Regions from separate parts of the Nonomuraea rubra genome, predicted to be linked through region 1. Evidence: riboswitches for the same ligand, from Rfam matches in the RefSeq annotation. Region 1 holds a riboswitch; the other holds the start of a gene.

Region 1 (14,147 bases):
CCCACAGGTAGGCGCGCAGCGAGTGGTTGAGCAGCGAAGGCGTGTGGTACTGGGCTGCCACCTCCAGCGCGCCGCGGGCGGCGGGCGTGTCGGGGATCACCAGGTCGTCGTATCTCACAGGCACCAGCATCTCATCGGGCGGCTAACGAATCGGGCACTCAACTTGACCAGTTGATCGAGATTCCGAAAGCATGTCCCGCCTTCACCTTTTTGTCCCGAAAGGAACCCGGCGTGCGCCGCCTCGCGATCCCTCTTGCCCTCATGCTCGCCACCGGTGCCATCGCGGGGCCCGCGCAGGCGGCCGACAAGGTGACGCGCACCGCCGAGTGCCAGGGCGACTGGCTGCCCGGCACGCCGACGGCCGAGGACGTCATGAAAGGTGAGATCTCGCTGGTCGGGCTGCCCGCGTACAAGCTGGGCAAGACCATCAACTGGGACGCCAGCCCGTACAAGAACCGGTCGTGGGAGTTCGTCTTCCAGTCGCTGCGCTGGATGGGCACGCTCGTCGTCGAGTACGAGAACACCGGCGAGCAGCGCTACCTGGACCGCGCCACCGAGATCACCAAGGACTGGGTGGAGCACAACAAGTACGGCGCCAGGGGCACCCAGCCGTACGTCTGGAAGGACCACCCGGTCTCGCTGCGCACCCAGCCGCTGCTCTGCCTCAGCAGGCACGTGAACGCGAGCTGGCTGAAGGACAGCCTGGCCGCGCACGCCAAGCTGCTGTCGAACCCGAGCCTGTACAAGAAGGGCCACAACCACGGCATCGACCAGGACATCGCGCTCATGGGCATCGGCTGCAGGTACGGCCGCAAGGACTGGGCGAACCTGGCCTCCAGCCGCCTGACGAGCACGGTGAAGCTGGACGTGGACTCCCAGGGCGCGCTCATGGAGCAGGCGCCGAGGTACGCGGTCTACGTGTACGGCCGCCTCCAGGTCGCCATGACGAACATGAAGGCGTGCGACCGCAAGGTGCCCGGCGCGATCTCCGAGCGGGCCGAGGCGCTGAAGACCTTCATCGCCCACTCGACCATGCCCAACGGCTACATGGTGCCCATCGGCGACGGCAGCGCCGAGACCGAGCCCAAGATGGAGACGGGCACGCCGAAGGAGGAGGTCAAGGCGTACCGGGCCGGCTACGTCTTCGGCCGCACCGCCTGGGGCAAGCCGGAGTCGGCGTACTACTCGATCAGGTTCGGGCCCGGCATGAAGTTCCACGGCCACGAGGACCACCTGGGCGTGACGTACTACGCCGAGGGCCGCGACATCCTGGTGGACGGCGGGTTCCACTCCTACGAGAAGAGCTCCTACCGCTACTGGACGCTCTCGCCCGAGGCGCACAACGTACCGACCGTGGTGGGGGCGAAGTTCCGGCCGAGGACGGCCAGCAAGCTCGTCGAGACCGAGTACGGCAAGGGCCGGCAGGCGTTCAAGGTGACCGACAAGGCGTACGGGGTCAGCCGTACCAGGTCGGTGCTGGTCAACCACGGTGACGACGTGATGGCGGTGCTGGACAAGGCGTCGGGCGGCAAGAAGGTCAGGAACATCTGGCGGTTCGCGCCGTCGCTCAAGGTCGTCTCCAGCGGAGGCGGCAAGGTCGTGCTGGGCGACGGCAAGTTCAAGGTCACCCTGCTGCAGTTCTCGTCGTGCGACAGGATCGGCGGGCAGAAGGTGGAGCGGGGCGGCAAGCTGGGCTGGGTCTCCCCCACGTACCTGTCGAAGCAGGCCACGAACGTGGTGGTGTCCCCGGCGGCGACGTCGCTGCTGACGGTGATCGTGCCGGGGACGGACTCGCCCGAGGTGTCGTGCTCCGGCGGGAAGGTCACCGTGGACGGCGTGTCCTTCTCCGCCGGGCTGATCTGAGCCGGCTGGTCCGGGCTAGTTGCAGTCGCGGCCCGCGCGGAGCAGGCCGTACGTGACCGCCTGCTCCAGCGCCTGCCAGGAGGCGTCGATGATGTTCTCGGCCACCCCGACCGTGGCCCACTCGGCCGTGTCGTCGCTGGAGGTGATGAGCACCCGGGTGATGGCTCCGGTGCCGTGGGTGCCTTCGAGGATGCGGACCTTGTAGTCGACCAGCTCCAGCTTGGCCAGCTCGGGGTAGAGCTTCTCCAGCGCCTGGCGGACGGCCTTGTCGAGGGCGTTGACCGGGCCGTTGCCCTCGCCGGTGGCCACGATGCGCTCGCCCTTGGCGTGCAGCTTGACCGTGGCCTCGCTGACCAGCTCGCCGCCCTTGGTGCGCTCGACGATCACGCGCCAGGACTCGACCTCGAAGTGGCGCCTGCGCTCCCCGTGCACGGTGTCGCGCAGCAGCAGCTCGAACGAGGCGTCGGCGGCCTCGAAGGTGAAGCCCCTGGACTCCAGGTCCTTGACCCGCTCGACCAGCGACTTGGTGTGCTCGGGGGTCAGCTCGTAGCCGAGCTCGCGGCCCTTGAGCTCCACCGACGCGCGGCCCGCCATGTCGGAGACGAGCATGCGCATGTCGTTGCCCACCTGGGCGGGGTCGATGTGCTGGTAGAGGTTGGGGTCGACCTTGATGGCGCTGGCGTGCAGCCCGGCCTTGTGCGCGAAGGCGGACATGCCGACGTAGGGCGCGTGGGAGTTGGGGGTGACGTTGGTGACCTCGGTGATCGCGTGGGCGATGCGGGTCATCTCGGCCAGCGACTCCTGGGGCACGAGGTCGTAGCCGCGCTTGAGCTGGAGGTTGGCCACGACGGTGAAGAGGTTGGCGTTGCCGGAGCGCTCGCCGTAGCCGTTGGCGCAGCCCTGGACGTGGGTGGCGCCGGCCTTGACGGCCGCCAGGGTGTTGGCCACGGCGCAGCCGGTGTCGTCGTGGCAGTGGATGCCGACGCGGGCGCTGGTGCGTACGGCGTCCTGGACGATCTCGGCGAGCTCGTCGGGCAGCATGCCGCCGTTGGTGTCGCACAGGGCGATGACGTCGGCCCCGGCCTCGGCGGCGGTCCTGACGACCTCCAGCGCGTAGGCTGGGTTGGACTTGTAGCCGTCGAAGAAGTGCTCGGCGTCGAGGAAGACTCGCTGTCCCTCCGCACGAAGATGAGAGACCGTGTCGCGGATCATCGCGAGGTTCTCCTGGAGAGTCGTGCGGAGGGCCAGCTCCACGTGCCGGTCGTGACTCTTGGCGACAAGGGTCACGACCGGCGCGCCGGATTCGCGCAAGGCGGCCACCAGTGGGTCGTCGGCGGCCTGCACACCGGCCCGGCGGGTCGCGCCGAACGCGGCTAGTCGCGCGTGCTTCAGGTCGAGCTCTGTTCGAGCGCGCCTGAAGAACTCTGTGTCCTTGGGGTTGGCGCCCGGCCAGCCCCCTTCGATGAAACCGACGCCCAGACCGTCCAGGTGCCGCGCGACGGCGAGCTTGTCGGCGACGGTGAGGTTGAGCCCCTCCTGTTGTGCGCCGTCACGCAGCGTCGTGTCGTAGACGTGGAAGCGGTCGTCGGCCATGAGTCTCTCTTCTCTGCGGAAGTCCGGATGCGTTCGGGAAAACAAAAAGACCCCTCACGGACGTGAGAGGTCTGCGCGCTGGCGGTGTCCCTGCGTCAGCCAGCGCGCCTGCCGATAATGAGCAGACCGTAGAACATGGTGCCGCCCAGTCTGCCATACGCATTCACCATTCGGCACACCGGTCTCACCACCTGGGACACCGCAGCTCACACCTGCACGCCGACACCTCCGGTGATGAGGCGCTCCAGCGCGGCCGGGTCGAACGCCTCGTTGCCCAGCAGTTGCCCGTCGAGCACCACGGTCGGGGTGCCCTGCAGCGGGATCTTGGCCGTCTCCGCCAGGTGCGCCTCGGCGTACGTCTGCGACGTGACGCACGAGTCGACCGCCGCGCCCGCCTTGCGCGCGGCCCCGGCCAGCTCCTCGACGGTGAACCCGGAGGCCGTGCCGTGCGGCGCGGGCTGCATGGCGTACACCTCGTCCCTGAACGCCAGCCAGTTCGCCGCCGGCACGCAGCGGGCGGCCGCGGCGGCACGGATGGAGTTGGAGCGCATGGGCTCGTCCCCGAAGATCGTCACGGTGTGGAAGACGACCTTGACCTTGCCCTCCTGCGCGAGTTTCCTGATCGTGGCGTCCACCTTGGAGTGCATGTCCTTGCAGACGGGACAGTCGAAGTCCTCGTACACGTCCAGCACGGGAGCGTCGCCCCCCAGGTCGGCCAGGACCATCGAGCCGTCCGCCTGCCGGGTGAGGGTCACCTCGCCGGACGACGACGCGCCCGCCTGGGTGAACGCCAGCACCCCGAGTACGGCGATCGCCACGCACGCCAGCGCGACCGCCACCAACCGCTTCTTCATCAGCCCACTCTCACCTCATTGATCGCGCAGACCCTACCTGAAACGGAAACAATGGCCGCATGAAGGCATACCTCCTCGACGCCGCCGTCGCGCGGTACGTATCCGAGCACACCACCGCGCCCGACGCCCTGCTCGCGGCCCTGGAGCGGGAGACCGCCGAGGTCGCGGGCGAGGACGCGGCCATGCAGATCTCGTTCGACCAGGGCCGGCTGCTGACGATGATCACGCAGCTGATGGCGCCGCGGGTGGCCGTGGAGGTGGGAACGTTCACCGGATATTCGTCCATCTGCATCGCGCGCGGGCTGTCCGGCGGCACGTTGCACTGCTTCGACGTGAGCGAGAAGTGGACGGCGATCGCCCGCCGCTACTGGCACGAGGCGGGCCTGGACCACAGCGTGACGCTCACCATCGGGCCGGCCGCCGACACCCTCGCCACCTTCGACGAGCAGATCGACCTGGCCTTCCTGGACGCCGACAAGCACAACTACCCGGTCTACTACGAGCTGCTGATGGACCGGCTGCGGCCGGGCGGGCTGATCCTGGTGGACAACACGCTGCGCCGGGGCTGGGTGGCCGATCCCGCGCACGACGAGCCGGTGACCGTGGCGATGCGGCAGTTCAACGACCTGGTGATGGAGGATCCCCGGGTGACCGTCGTGACCCTGCCCGTGGCCGACGGGATGATGCTCGTCAGAAAGAACTAGCGCCGCACGCCCTGTATTCACACCCCCGTTCCGGCATACGCTCGGTCACTCCGCCGCCAGAAAGGACGGAGTGCATGGCCGCGCCCCTCGAAGAGCGATTCCGTACCGTGCGTGAATTGCACCCCGAATATCGGGTGGAAACGATGAGCGGCCGGATCGTGGTGAACGAGGCGGGCACCTGGCAGCACAACACCTGCCTTTTCCGGGTGCTGCGCGGGCTGCTCGCCCCGGCGGTCGAGCGGGGCTGGCAGATCTGGCCGAACATCACCGTCTACCTGGGCCGTCAGGCCGATCGGTACGTGCCCGACCTGACGGTGGTGCCGCGCGCGCCGCGGTTTCACAAGGATTACGCGGTGCACGGGGATTCGACGCTGCTGCTCGTCGACATCGTTTCTTCGGGCAGTTCCTACGACGACCACTACGTCAAGCCGCGCAGTTACTCGCCGGCCGGGGTGCCGCTTTATCTGCTGGTGGATCCGGCACAGCGGACGGTGCGGCTCTTCAGCGAGCCGGAGGGCCGCGCGTACGGCCGGGAAACGGTCGCGGCGCTCGACGGGCCGCTGTTCCTGCCGGCGCCGTGGGAATTGTCGCTGAATACCGGGGAATGGTGGTGAGCCCTCCCCGGAGCGCTCACCACCAACGGGTTCAGCCGATCTTGTGGATCCAGTTGTGGGTGTCGGGGCGGGCGCCGTACTGGATGCCGACGAGCTCCTCGCGCACCCGCATCGTCACCGGGCCCGGCGTGCCGTCGGCCACGGTCCACGAGCGGTCGGCGCCCTTGACGGTGCCGACCGGCGTGACCACGGCCGCGGTGCCGCACGCGAACACCTCGGTGAGGTCGCCGGACGCGCTCGCCTCCTGCCACTCGTCCACCGTGATGAGCCGCTCCTCGGTCTCCAGCCCCAGGTCGCCGGCCAGCTCCAGGATCGACTCCCGGGTGATGCCGGGCAGCAGGGTGCCGGTGAGGGCGGGGGTGACGAGCTTGTCGCCGAAAACGAAGAACAGGTTCATCCCGCCCATCTCCTCGACGTACCGGTGCTCCTGCGCGTCCAGCCAGACGACCTGGTCGCAGCCGTTCTCCACCGCCTGCCGCTGCGCCACGAACGCGGCGGCGTAGTTGCCGCCGCACTTGGCGAAGCCGGTGCCGCCGGGGGCCGCGCGCGTGTACTCGGTGGACAGCCAGACGGAGACGGGCTTGATGCCGCCGGTGAAGTAGGAGGCCGCCGGCGAGGCGATGACCATGTACTTGTAGGTCTTCGACGGGTAGTTGACCCCGAGCCCCGCCTGGGTGGCGATCATGAAGGGGCGCAGGTAAAGGCTGTGGCCCTCGGTGGTGGGCACCCACTCCTTGTCGGTCTGGACGAGCAGCTCCAGCGACTCGACGAACGTCTCCTCCGGCAGCTCGGGCATGGCCATGCGCGCGGCCGAGCGGTTGAAGCGGCCGGCGTTGGCGTACGGGCGGAAGGTGACGATCGAGCCGCCGATCTGCCGGTAGGCCTTCAGGCCCTCGAACAGCTCCTGCGCGTAGTGGAAGACCGAGGTGGCGGGGTCGAGCGAGAGCGGACCGTACGGCATGAGCCTGGCGTCGTGCCAGCCCTCGCCCTCGGTGTAGTCGATCGAGATCATGTGATCGGTGAACGTCTGCCCGAATCCCGGGTTCGCCAGTACCTGCTCCCGCTCGGCTGCGGTGCGAGCGTGGTCGGATAGCTGCACGTCGAAGCTGAGCTTCTGAGCGATGGTCATGACGGCGGTCCTTCTCTCTACGGTCTACCGAAATCTACCGGAACCCGGTCACCCCTCCGGGAGCTGTCACGCTCGCGAGGGCGGTCCGTACTTCCTATTGTCTCGCTATATGGGATGGCAAGCGGTTGATGGGCGGTTAGACCCGGTTACCGCCGCGACCTGGGTACACGAAAACGCGCCTGGCGGTCCTTTCGGACCGCCAGGCGCGTACGGGGCTAGGCGGTCCTAGCCGGATACTCGCGCGGTGATGTCGTCACCGATCTCGCTGGTGCCGCGGCCGGCGCCACGCTCGGCGATGTCGGCGGCGACCGCCTGCTCGACCCTGGCGGCCTCGTCGTGCAGGCCGAGGTGGTCGAGGAGCATGGAGACCGACAGGATGGTCGCGGTGGGGTCGGCCTTGCCCTGGCCGGCGATGTCGGGGGCGCTGCCGTGCACCGGCTCGAACATGCTGGGCGCCGCACCCTCGGGGTTGATGTTGCCGCTGGCGGCCAGGCCGATGCCGCCGGCGATGGCCGCGCCGAGGTCGGTGATGATGTCGCCGAACAGGTTGTCGGTGACGACCACGTCGAAGCGCTCGGGCTGGGTGACGAAGAACATCGAGGCCGCGTCGATGTGGCAGTAGTCGGTGGTGACCTCGGGGTACTCCTCGGCCACCCGGTTGACCGTGCGCTGCCACAGGTCGCCGGCGAAGGTGAGCACGTTCGTCTTGTGGACGAGGGTCAGCTTCCTGCGCGGGCGGGACCTGGCCTTCTCGAACGCGTAACGCACCACGCGCTCGACGCCGTGGGCGGTGTTGAGCGACTCCTGGGTGGCGATCTCGTGCGGCGTGCCGCGCCGCATGACGCCGCCCGTGCCGGCGTAGAGGCCCTCGGTGCCCTCCCGCACGACGATCATGTCGATGTTCTCCGTCGGCGTGCCGGCCAGCGGGGTGGCCACGCCGGGGAACAGCTTCACCGGCCGCAGGTTGACGTAGTGGTCGAAGGCGAAGCGGAGCCGCAGCAGGAGGTCGCGCTCCAGGATGCCGGGCGGCACGCTCGGGTCGCCGATGGCGCCGAGCAGGATCGCGTCGTAGCCGCGCAGCTCGTCGAGCACCGAGTCGGGGAGCGTCTCGCCGGTACGGTGGTAGCGTGCGGCTCCCAGGTCGTAGTGCGTGGGCTCGATCTTCGTGCCCACTGCCTCCAGGACCTTGAGCCCTTCGGCGACGACCTCGGTGCCGATGCCATCCCCAGGGATGACGGCCAGGCGGATGTTACGCGACTCCATGACGGCAACCATACCGGCTCGTCTCGTCTGACGAACACACCATCTCATTTTCCGGACGTCCGGTTTGGGGGGATTGCGACCTTTTGACCGTTTCGTTAGAGTCCGTCGAGCCTAATCCACGCAGCCGCTGCGTGGAGCCGGGGACCCACTTTCCCCCCAGGGGCGAATCGGCGGTCATCGCCGTAGGGCTGTCTTCCAGGCCCGAGCCCGTCAGCTAACCCGGTCGGCCGCATGGAAGGACAGTCCCCTGTCTCGCATCGCCATCGTCCTGGCAGCGGCTTCTGCCGGACTCATCCTGGCCACCCCCGCCGCCCAGGCCGCCACCGCCGCCCGGGCCACCCCCGCCGCCACCGGCGACGACGTCGCCACCCGGTCCGTCACCGACACGGACACCACCACCCTCACCGGCGCCGAGATCCGGCGCATCAGACTGGCCCAGGCACCCAGGCCCGCCTGGAAGATCGCTCTCAACTTCGCCATGAACAAACGCGGCATCCCGTACGTCTGGGGCGGAACCAGCGATCGAGGGTACGACTGCTCGGGGCTCATGCTCAGGGCGTACGAGAAGGCGGGCATCGACCTGCCGCGAACCGCCCGCGAACAGTACGGGGCCTTCTCCAGGAAGATCTCCTGGAACGATCTAGAGCCCGGCGACCTGGTGTTCTTCAGCAACCTGGGCCATGTCGGGATGATCTCCAAGCCCGGTTACATGGTGCACGCGCCGCACTCGGGCGACGTGGTGAAGGAGGAGAAGCTGTCCGACTGGCGCAGGCAGGCCTTCGTCGGCGCCGTCCGGCCGGACCCCAAGGGCGTACGCCAGTGGGAGAAGCAGCTCGAACAGCGCCGCGAGCCCATCTCCGCCAATCTGACCGCCACCCTCTGAAGAAGCCAGGGCGGCCCCGCTTTCCCCCGCGGGGCCGCCCGTCCCTCCTCAGCGGGCCGTCAGGGCACGATCGGGGCGGCGAGCTGTGCCACGAAGCACGGGTTCGGGTAGTCCTCGGCGAAGTCCTTCGGCTCGCCCCGGTAGTCGCCGGAGATCTCGACGTGCACCGGGTCGAAGATCCTCGGGCAGGGCACGTCCGGCCGGAACCTGATCTGGTCCAGGTCGCCGCCGATCTCGTCCAGCCTGTCGCAGGCGGCGACCGGATCGGGATGGATGCCGCCGTCCGGACGGCAGGTCAGGAACCACTGCGCGGTGTCGCCACCGTGGTAGGTGGTGATGCGCAGGTAGGACTCCTGCGCCTGGGCGGGGGCGGCGAGCAGCGCCGCCGTGGTCAGAGCGGGCAGGGCGATGGTCGCGGCACGACGGATCACAGCGCGCATGGGGGAACCTCCTGCTTGGATGAATACGCAGAGCGACGTTACCAACACTCTCCGTATCCGAAAGGGCAGGTGTTCGTACCACCGGCGTAGCGTGTCGGATATGCCATCCGAGAAGGTGCATCTGACCGAGGAGAAGGCGACCCTCCTCGCCACCCTGTACGGCAGAGCGCTCGACGCGAACTCCCCGCACCCGATTCTCGGCGACCGGATGGCGGCGGAGACGATCGAGCGGATCGACCACGATTTCCGCACGACCGGGCTGGACGCCAGGATGGCCAGGGCCGTGGCCCTGCGGGCCCGCTTCATCGACAGGTGGGCGGGCGAGTTCCTCGGCGCCCATCCGGGGGCGACCGTGCTGCACCTGGGCTGCGGCCTGGACACTCGCGTCTACCGCATGGACCCGCCACCGGAGGCACGCTGGTACGACGTGGACTACCCGGAGGTCGTCGAGCTGCGCCGGCGGCTGTTCCCCGAGCGGCCGGGCCACGACCTGATCGGCACCTCGGTCACCGACCTCGGCTGGCTGGAGCGGGTGCCCGCGGACGCTCCCGCACTGGTCGTCGCGGAGGGCCTGCTCTACTACCTCGACGCGAGCGGGGGGCCCGCACTGCTGCGGGCGATCGTGGACCGCTTCCCGGGCGGCGGGTTCGTCTTCGACGCCCTGAGCCCGCTCGGGCTGCGGCTCCAGCGGCTCAACAAACCCGTGCAGAAGGCGGGGGCCACGATGCACTGGGCGATCGACGGCCCCGCCGCACTGCCGGCCGTCCATCCGGGGCTGCGCGTGCTGGAGGCGGTGAGCGCGTTCGACCTCGACGGGTTCGACCGTCTGTCGGCCGTGCACCGGATGGTGGCCTCGATCGTCAAGCTGGTGCCCGCCATGAGGCGGACGGCCGTGTTCTACCGGCTGGAGTTCTGAGGGGCGCCGCCGTTGTCGCGGCGGTCCAGCGCGGTCTGCAGGGCCTCGGCGGCCTCGTCCTGCTGCTCTTCGGTGCGGTTCCAGGCGTACATGTCGTACATGTGACTCAGCTCATTTCGCGGACGTGTTCCAGTGGGAAGCCGGACTCCGGTCGCGAATCCGACCGGGCCTGATCTCGTGGCCCGGGTCACGGACCGGACGAATGGGACTTACTGGCCGACACAACGCCGCTCACCGCGGCGGGTCGTCGACCTGCCCTAACAGGCCCCGCCGCGGCAGGCAATGAGTACGAACACCTGGCGCATTAGCAGCCACAGTACCCGAGGATCTGCTCGGAAGTCCTAGTATCTTGCATGCTGAGACAAGAAGGGCCGCCACCCGGACGGGTGACGGCCCTTCAGGCGTACGCGGAGTGTCAGTCCTCCAGGTCCACCGAGCGGCCGCTCTCGGCGCCGATCTCGGACCCGATCTGCTCGACGACCTCGGCGGGGATGGCGGAGTCGACGGTCAGGGCGATCAGCGCCTTGCCGCCCTTGACGTCACGGGCCACCTGCATCGAGGCGATGTTGATGCTGTGCTCGCCGAGCAGCCTGCCCACCACGCCGACGATGCCGGGGCGGTCGGTGTAGGTGTAGAAGCACAGGTGGGCCGTCGGCTCGATCTCCATCTCGTAGCCGTTGACCTCGACGATCTTGGTGATCTGGCGGGGGCCGGAGAGCGTGCCGGAGACCGACACGGTGCGGCCGTCGGCGAGCACGCCGCGCACGGTCACCACGTTGCGCCAGTCGGGGCTCTCGGAGCTGGTGACCAGCTCGACGGTGATGCCGCGGTCCTTGGCCAGCAGCGGCGCGTTGACGTAGGTGACCTGCTCCTCGACCACGTCGGCGAAGACGCCCTTGAGCGCGGCCAGCTCGACCACCCGGACGTCCTGGGCGGCGATCTCGCCGCGCACCTCGACGTCGAGCTTGGTGGCCACCTCGCCGGCCAGCGCGGTGAAGACGCGGCCCAGCTTCTCGGCCAGCGGCAGGCCCGGCTTGACGTCCTCGGCCACGGCGCCGCCCTGGACGTTGACCGCGTCCGGCACGAACTCGCCCGCCAGCGCCAGCTTCACGCTCCGCGCGACCTGGGTGCCTGCCTTCTCCTGGGCCTCGTGCGTGGAGGCGCCGAGGTGCGGCGTGACGACGACCTGGTCCAGCTCGAACAGCGGGCTGTCGGTGCACGGCTCCTTGGAGAAGACGTCCAGGCCGGCTCCCGCGACCCGGCCCTCCTTGATCGCCGAGTAGAGCGCGCTCTCGTCCACGATGCCGCCTCGGGCCACGTTGACGATGCGGACGCTCGGCTTGACCTGGTGCAGCTCCTTGTCACCGATGAGCCCGATCGTCTCCTTGGACTTGGGCAGGTGCACGGTGAGGAAGTCGGCCTGCTTGAGCACCTCTTCGAGGCTGAGCAGCTTGACGCCCATCTGCGCGGCGCGGGCCGGCGGCAGGTAGGGGTCGTAGGCGATCAGCTCGACGCCGAAGGGCTGCAGGCGCTGCGCCACGAGCTGGCCGATCTTGCCCAGGCCGAGGATGCCGATGACCTTCTCGTCGAGCTCGACGCCGGTGTACTTCGAGCGCTTCCACTCACCGTTCTTCAGCGCGGCGTGAGCCTGGGCCGTGTTGCGCGCGCTGGCCAGGATGAGGGCGATCGTCTGCTCGGCGGCGCTGGTGATGTTGGAGGTCGGGGCGTTCACGACCATGACACCCGCCTTGGTGGCCGCATCGACGTCGACGTTGTCGAGCCCGACGCCGGCGCGGGCGACCACGCGCAGCTTCGGGGCCGCGGCGATGGCCTCGGCGTCGACCTGGGTGGCGGAGCGCACGATGAGCGCGTCCACGTCGGCGAGAGCGGGCAGGAACTGGGAACGGTCGGCGCCGTCGGTGTGGCGGACCTCGAAATCAGCACCGAGTACGGCGAGGCCAGCCTCGGACAGCTCCTCTGCGACCAGAACGACGGGCTTGTTCACGTCTGTGCATCCTTAAGGCACGGCGGAGGGGGGTCACCGTCCACGGAACCCCCCAGCGGTCCCACCGAGTGTATCCGCAGCTTGTGAACGCATTCACGAGGGGCCAGCATGTGAGACGGGTTCCGGCGTACCCAGCCGGCCGCAAACTCATCCACTCCGCGCACATCTTTGTCTTGATCGGGAGATTTATTCGCCATTAGCCTGATAAGCCGTGGCCGACTACCTATGGTTCGTCATATGAGCATCGGGAATCCTGCGCTTGCCGACGTGCTCGCACAGCATGGCACGCCCCATCGCCTGCTGGGCGCTCTTGCCGACGGTGGAGTCCTGGTGGCAGTGCGACCAGATCGTTCCGTCGTCCTGGGGACGACACAGGCGGGTGACCGGGTTCTGCTCGGGTACACCAGCCCTGCGACCTATGCCAGACACCGGGGCAGCCATTCCCTGTCGGCCTGCGACGCCGACACCATCCTGGACATCCAGCGCGTCACCGGGGTGCGCGAGATCGTCATCGACGCGGCCGGACCAGCCGCCGCGGCCGTGCCCATCGACGATCTCCAGCACTTCATGACCACGACACGCAGCGGGCACACGCCCGTCCTGTCGGGGGCGGTTCCGGCCGCCTACGCCACGGGCGCGATGGCCACCGTGTCGCGGGGTGCCGCGCTGGCCCAGGTGGCCCCGCCGAGCCCGCAGGCCCCCTCGCTGCCCTGGGTGCCCGCGCCCCGGCCGCACCTGTCGGGGCCGATGCAGCAGGTGGATCCGGGCTACCGCCGGTGCACGCACCCGATCCTGCCCGCGCTGCGGCAGGCGATCGCGTACCTGCTCATGGACTTCCCGCTGGTGCACCACGTCTGGATCTCCGAGGCCGGGACCGCGTCGGGGGCGACCGGGATCATGCTGCACGTGAAGGTGCACATGTCGGCCGCCGAGGACGTCGTACGCGACCTGCACCGCCTGGTACGCGCCCGGCTGCCGCAGTTCGCCGCCTCCGGGGCGCCGATCCTCATGGCCAGGGTGGCCGACGCGCGCAGCGAGCGGCGCATGATCGAGATCGGCGCGCACGTGGTCTGCGCGAACGTCTCCGACTAGGCCGGGACCAGCCCAGTGGCGGAGGGCCCGGGAAAACTGGGCCCTCCCAAACAAGCCCTCGCTCAGTTGTAATGAGGGGATGATCACACCGGTGGGCACGGCCACCGTCCCGAAGGGCGTGCGCCTCGGTTACGGGGTGGGCTCGTTCTGCACCGCCACCTTCAACGGCGTGCCCGGGCTGCTGCTGCTGTTCTACATGACGAACTTCCTGGCCGTGCCCGCGTGGCTGGCCGGTGTCGTGGTCGCGGCGCCGAAGGTCTGGGACCTGGTCCTCAACCCCCTGGTCGGGCGCTGGTCCGACCGGACGGTCTCGCGCTGGGGGCCGCGCAGGCCCTGGCTGCTGGCCGGGGCGTGCACGCTGCCGATCGCGTTCTTCCTGGTGTTCGCGGGGCCGCCGCTGACCGGGGTGCCGGCGGCGCTGTACGTGGGGGGCTGCTTCCTGGCCGCGGCGACGGCGTACGCGCTGTTCGAGGTGCCGTACAAGGCGATGCCCGGCGAGATGACGCACGACTACCACGAGCGCACGTCGCTGCTGCAGTGGCGGATGGTGTTCGTCGGGGCGGCCACCGCCATCAGCGGCATCCTGGCGCCGGTCCTGGCCACGAGCGAGGGCGGGGAGGGCACGCTGGGCAGTTACCGGGTGATGGCGATCACGATCGCGGGCATCCTGCTGCTCTCCATGCTGGGCTCGTTCTTCGGCACCGCCCGCGCGCCCATGACGGGCGCCCCCGAGCCGGACCGCGGCGGGTGGCGCGAGCAGTTCGCCGCGATCAAGGGCAACTCGGCGTTCC
Region 2 (5,720 bases), 210 kb from region 1:
CGCGGACGGTCATGCGCTGCCTCCTGCTCTGGCCAGAGCGTCGAGCTTGCGCTCGATGCGGTCGAGCCGGGTACGCAGCTCCGCCACGTCACCCCGCTCGGCGTTCTCCTCGTCAGGCCGCAGCCTGACGAGCACGGCGCCGCCGGGCTCCAGCCGCACCAGGCTCGTGTCGGCCACGCTCGTACCGCCTCTGAGCTGGATCGCCACGTCGACGTCGGCCTGCCGCACGCCCAGCCGCCGCAGCGCCGAGCGCACGTAACCGCCGTCGCGGGCCAGCACGATCGGGCTGCCCTCGACGAGCATGCCGATCGCCGGCACCGTCGCCGCCAGCCGCACCACGAGCGCGTTCACCGACATCAGGATCACCAGCCCGGCCAGGCCGCCGGCCAGCGAGTTGTCAGGCCCGATGATCGCGTTCTGCACGACGTTGCTCATCAGCAGCATGACCACGAAGTCGAAGTTGTTGAGCTGGGCGATGCCCCGCTTGCCGCCGATGCGCAGCAGCGCCGCCACGGCCACGTACACCGCGATGGTCCTGACGGCCTTGTCGGCGAGCGAGACCCCGGTGTGGAACAGGTCGTCGATCATGTACGGCCGCCACGGAGCCTCCCGATCAGGCCCAGTTCGCCCATGCACCGGCCCAGCCCCAGCGCCACGCACTCCAGCGGGCGCTCGGCCCTGCGGACGGGCATGCACAGCGTCTCCCGCAGCCGCCGCCCGAGCCCGCGCAGCAGCGCTCCGCCGCCGACCAGCACCGCGCCGCGCTCCCCGAGGTCGGCGGCCAGCTCGGCCGGGCAGCGTTCGACCGTCTCCATCGCCGCCCGCGCGATCGACTCGACCGGCTGCCCGGTGGCCTCGAAGATGTGCTGGACGGGCAGCGTCAGCTCCCGCTCGCGGCCGGTGCCGGGGTCGCGGGCCCGCACGACCACGTGCCCGTCGTGCGCGTGCCGCTTGGCCGACTCGGCCTCGCCGTCGTCGAGCTGCAGCCCGTGCTCGCGCTCCACGAAGCGGGCGATGGCCCTGTTCATGGCCTGCCCGCCGTACGGCACCGAGCCGGTCGCCACCACGGACTCGCCGGACAGCACGGCGATCCGCGCGGCGTCGCGGCCGATGTCGATCACCATGTGCCCGGTGCGGTCGGCGGGGGAGAGGCCCGCGCCGAGCGCGGCGGCCAGCGCGTGCGGGACCAGGTGCACGGTCCGGGCGTCCGCCTCGTACGCGATGTCCTGCAGCGCCTCGCGGTCCATCGGCGTGGAGTCGCCGGGCAGCGCCATGACCAGGCGCGGCCGGGCGTACGGATGCCAGTGCACCTTGCGCAGGAAGTACCTGATCATGCGCCGGGCGAGTTCGGCGTCGGCGGGCAGCCCGCCGCTGACCGGCCAGTGCGTGCGCCCGCCCGAGTCGGCGACGGCCTCCGCGCCGTACCCGACGATCTTGCCTGTGCGGTCGTCGCACATGACGACCGAGGGCTCGTCGAGCACGATGCCCTTGCGCTTGACGTAGATGCGCGTGCTCGCCGCTCCCAGATCCATTGCCAGGTCACGACCGAGGAGTCTCATCGCGGAATTGGTTTCCTGATCCGTCCCAACCCAACACCACGAACGGAACGGATCCCCTTTACCTGTTACTACTGGGACTGTGCTCGACTACGACCTCGAAGCCGGACGTTACGACGAGACCCGCGGCGGGCTTCCGCGGGCGGAGGCGGCGGCGCGGGCCGTTCTCGACCTGGTGCCCGCGTCCGGCACGCTGCTCGACCTCGCCTGCGGCACGGGCCTGGTCACCAGGGAGCTGGCCGGTCACGGCCTGCGGGTGCTCGGCGTGGACGCCTCCGCCGGGATGGCGCGGATCGCCGCGGGGCGGGTGCGCGTGGTGCTGGGCGACGGGCGCAGGCTTCCGATACGCGACCGTTCGGTGGACGCGGTCACCACGATCTGGCTGCTGCACCTGCTCGACGACGCCCGCCCGGTGCTCGCCGAGGCCGCCCGCGTGCTGCGTCCGGGGGGAGTGTTCGTCACGACCGTTGACAAGCGGGCCGCGCACGGGCACGCGGGCGCCGGGGAGTCCGCCGACCGGCCCGAGCTCGTCGTCGCCGAGCTGGCCGGGCACGGGCTGCGGCCGGCCGGGGAGTCGCGGTTCGTCGGCCACGGGCAGGGCCGTCCGGGCGGTCCCGACCCGGTGTTCCGCTTGCTGTCGTTCACTTCACAGTGAGCCCGGTTTCGCGTCATAAGCGGGGCCGTGCGAAGCTGTGAACTGTCCCCAACACCATGGAGGTCCTCATGGCGGATACACCGGAGCCGGAAGTCAGCGAAACTCCCGAGGACGAGCTGAAGCGCAAGTTCCGCGAGGCGCTGGAGCGCAAGCGCAACCAGCACGCGGGCTCGGGCGCGGGTGGCAGGGGCGGCGACCCATCCAAGATCCACGGGGCGCACGGTCCGGCTGCGAGTAAAAGATCGTTCAGGCGCAAGAGCGGCGGCTGAGGCTGGAATTCCGCGGGGGTACGGCATGCCGTGCCCCCTTTTACTTTGCCCGGGGAGGTAGATCTTTCGCCCGATTCATGAAGAATTGTTTGCAGATGTCCGTTTCCGTGGCTACTGTAATCGCCATTACCAGCCGGTTACCCGGTCCTTACCCCAGAAGGACGGCCGGTTGGCGCCGAATCCCGAGCGATCGGGAACCGGGGAACCACCTCCGTTGGGGTGAATCCGGCACGTGCCGGTAGGGCAACTCCACCGCCCGAACCCGTCAGCTAACCCGGTAGGCGTGATGGAGAGGACAACTTACCCCATGCATCAGCGCGTCGTACCCCCGGACCGCGTCTTGACGGCCGCCCGCTGAGCGGCCCCCTTCCCCAAAGGCTCGTATCTTGCGCTCCGCGTAGCGACCCTCGCGGCGCTCTGCCCCGCTGCGCCCTCATCCCCTGAGTGCAACCTCCCTGTCCCCCAGTGAAGGGTTTGCTGTTTCATGTCTGCCCGTTTTGGCCTGCGCTCCCTCGCCGTGCTGACCGCCTCCACCACCTGCGCGCTGAGCATCGCCACCACCGCCGCCCACGCTGACACCGACACCGACACCGGTGAGAAGATCCTGCTCAAGGGCTCGACCACAGCCTCGTACTTCTGGGACGACGCCTCCGGCCGCGCCGGCGACACGGGCCTGCCGGCCAGTGGCAAGCCGATGCAGAAGGGGCTGGCCGCCAGCCCGAGCTGGCCGCTGCTGACCGAGGGTTACGTGGTCTACAAGGGCAAGAAGATGCCCTTCTTCGTGGGTGACCGCGGGCCGGGCACGCCCTCCAACCGCGGCATCATGCTGGACCTCGACGCCAAGACGTTCGCCGAGCTGACCGGCGGCGAGTTCAACTCCTCCACGCTGGGCGTGGACGGCATCGGCGGCCAGGGCCACATCGAGGTCGACTACGTCATCACCAAGTGGGGTGACGGCGTGGGCAAGAAGAACTACCCGGTGCCGTTCTCGACCGGCGCCTGGGCCGAACGTGACAGGAACCCGGCGACCCCGCCGCAGGCCGAGGAGGACACCTCCGCCGGCGGCAGCCTCCCCGACACCCCCGCGGGCGAGCAGCAGGAGTCGGGCACGGCCGGCGGCACGCTGCTGGCGGCCGGCGCGCTGGCCATCGCGGGCGGCGGCGTGCTGCTCGGCGGCGAGCGCCTGCGCATGCTCCTCGTACGCTGACCCCGAGCATCGAGCCGCTCTTTACGTAGCGAGCACCAGAATGTCATTCTGGTCGTCGTGACCACCCGCGCAGCCGCGAACGGCATCGACATCGCCTACGAGAGCTTCGGCTCACCCGACGGGCGCCCGCTGCTCCTCATCATGGGGCTCGGCGCCCAGCTCATCCAGTGGGACGAGGGGCTCTGCGAGCTCCTGGCGGAGCAGGGACACCACGTCGTACGGTTCGACAACCGCGACGCGGGCCTGTCCACGCACTTCCACGAGCACGGCGTGCCCGCGAGGGGTGCCGCGCCGCCGTACCTGCTGGACGACCTGGCCGACGACACCGCGGCCCTCATGGACGTGCTCGGCTGGCCGGCGGCGCACGTCGTGGGAGCCTCGATGGGCGGCATGGTCGCCCAGACGCTGGCCATCAGGCACCCCGCCCGGGTGCTGACGCTGACCTCCGTCATGTCCACGCCTGGCCCCTCCGTGGCCCCGCCCACGCAGGCCGCCGCCGCGATCCTGATGGGCCGGCCGGCCGAGAGCCGCGAGGCGGTGCTGGAGCAGGCGGTGCTGACCTGGTCCACCATCGGCTCGCCGGGGTACGAGCTGGACCAGGACAGGATCAAGGCGATGGCCGGGCTGGCCTACGACCGCTGCTTCGACCCGGCGGGCACGGCCAGGCAGCTCGCCGCGATCATGGCGTCGGGCGACCGTACGGAGCTGCTCGGCCAGGTCAAGGTGCCCACGCTGGTGCTGCACGGGGAGGCGGACCCGCTCATCCCGGTGGTGGGCGGCCGGGCCACGGCCGCGGCCATCCCGGGGGCGCGGCTGGTGACGTACCCGGGGATGGGCCACGACCTGCCGCGCGAGCTCTGGCCGGCCTTCGTCGCCGAGATCACCAAGCTGACCTCCGCCTGACGCCGCCGGTGGCCCCGCCCCATGGTGGGGCCGGGCCACCGGAACGCGCGTCAGACCTCCAGCTTCTCCTCGATGCCCCGGAGCTGGTGGCGGGCCAGCGCCAGGTTGGCGCGGTTGCGGTCGAGCGCCAGATACAGGAACAGGCCCTTGCCGCCGCGCCCGGTGATCGGGCGGATGATGTGGTACTGGCCGCTCAGCGTGATCAGGATGTCCTCGATGTTGTCCTTGAGGCCCAGCGAGTCCATCGTGCGCAGCTTGGCCTTGACCACCTCGGTGTTGCCGGCCGCGGCGATCTGCAGGTCCAGGTCCTTGGAGCCGCCGAGGGCGCCGAGCGCCATGCCGCTGCCGTGATCGACGATCGCGGCTCCGATGGAGCCGTCGATGCTCATCATCTCCTTGAGTGACACGTCCATGCCGGCCATGGTCTTCCTCCTTGTCATCAGTGCTTGCGTGCCGAGACGGCGGCCAGCGCGGCAGCCGTCTTCCTGCCCTCCAGCCGCAGCAGCCCGACGTTCGCGCCGGGTCCGGCCAGGACCGTGAGGACGATGGTGGGGCCGGCGGCGTAGAAGGCCGTGAAACCGGCGGTGCCGGAGACGAGCGTCTCCTCCAGCGTCCCGTGGCCGGTGATGGCCAGCATCCGCCTGCTCATCGCGAGCAGCGCCGCCGCCAGCGCCGCCGCCTGCTCGCCCTGCTCCCCGGGCAGGTCGCAGGCGAGTTGCAGGCCGTCCACGGTGCAGGCGACGCTGCCCTGGACGTCCGGGGTGCGCTCACGCAGGAGCGCCATCTCCTCCAGAACCTCTTGCCGTAGCTCCACAGGTGGCCTCCTCCTGAGTGAGGGGAACCTCACGACAGCTCCTCGAGCGCCTTCTTCAGCCGCATCAGCAGCGCCAGATCGGTGGGGTCGCCCGTCATGGGCGGGCCCAGCGGCTGGGCCGGCGCCAGCGGGTCGTGCGGCGGACGCCCGCCGGGCTTCCGCCGTTGTGGCAGGTCGTGCGGCGCGCGCTCGCCGTGCTCCCGCCGCTGCGGCAGGTCGGGTGCGGCGAGCAGCCCCGAGGCGGCCAGCCGGCGCACCGCCAGCAGCACCGGGTACGCCGGCCGGCCGATCTGCTTGGCCAGCTCCAGCGGGGTCG

Evidence for each region. A riboswitch is a leader RNA that binds a small molecule or an ion and turns the genes downstream of it on or off. The one in region 1 is predicted to bind cyclic di-AMP.
Region 2: another riboswitch for cyclic di-AMP. It lies ahead of HD593_RS65010 (hypothetical protein); the one in region 1 lies ahead of HD593_RS06540 (C40 family peptidase).

The regions. Positions count from the first base shown of each region.
Region 1 is NZ_JACHMI010000001.1:1,408,944-1,423,090, reverse strand. Features, by position in the region: gene HD593_RS63255 (HD domain-containing protein) at 1-118, opposite strand, end outside; gene HD593_RS06580 (heparinase II/III family protein) at 232-1,863, shown strand; gene cimA (citramalate synthase) at 1,879-3,456, opposite strand; gene HD593_RS06570 (DsbA family protein) at 3,663-4,310, opposite strand; gene HD593_RS06565 (O-methyltransferase) at 4,370-5,014, shown strand; gene HD593_RS06560 (Uma2 family endonuclease) at 5,089-5,628, shown strand; gene HD593_RS06555 (branched-chain amino acid aminotransferase) at 5,660-6,757, opposite strand; gene HD593_RS06550 (3-isopropylmalate dehydrogenase) at 6,983-8,020, opposite strand; cyclic di-AMP (ydaO/yuaA leader) riboswitch at 8,119-8,264, shown strand; gene HD593_RS06545 (hypothetical protein) at 8,231-8,500, opposite strand; gene HD593_RS06540 (C40 family peptidase) at 8,499-8,903, shown strand; gene HD593_RS06535 (SSI family serine proteinase inhibitor) at 8,963-9,343, opposite strand; gene HD593_RS06530 (class I SAM-dependent methyltransferase) at 9,444-10,259, shown strand; gene serA (phosphoglycerate dehydrogenase) at 10,675-12,264, opposite strand; gene HD593_RS06520 (hypothetical protein) at 12,595-13,356, shown strand; gene HD593_RS06515 (MFS transporter) at 13,436-14,147, shown strand, end outside.
Region 2 is NZ_JACHMI010000001.1:1,619,925-1,625,644, forward strand. Features, by position in the region: gene HD593_RS07560 (VOC family protein) at 1-13, opposite strand, end outside; gene HD593_RS07565 (DUF421 domain-containing protein) at 10-588, opposite strand; gene HD593_RS07570 (rod shape-determining protein) at 585-1,559, opposite strand; gene HD593_RS07575 (class I SAM-dependent methyltransferase) at 1,639-2,211, shown strand; gene HD593_RS07580 (DUF5302 domain-containing protein) at 2,280-2,480, shown strand; cyclic di-AMP (ydaO/yuaA leader) riboswitch at 2,644-2,779, shown strand; gene HD593_RS65010 (hypothetical protein) at 2,965-3,687, shown strand; gene HD593_RS07590 (alpha/beta fold hydrolase) at 3,745-4,590, shown strand; gene HD593_RS07595 (hypothetical protein) at 4,641-5,012, opposite strand; gene HD593_RS07600 (roadblock/LC7 domain-containing protein) at 5,030-5,404, opposite strand; gene HD593_RS07605 (hypothetical protein) at 5,434-5,720, opposite strand, start outside.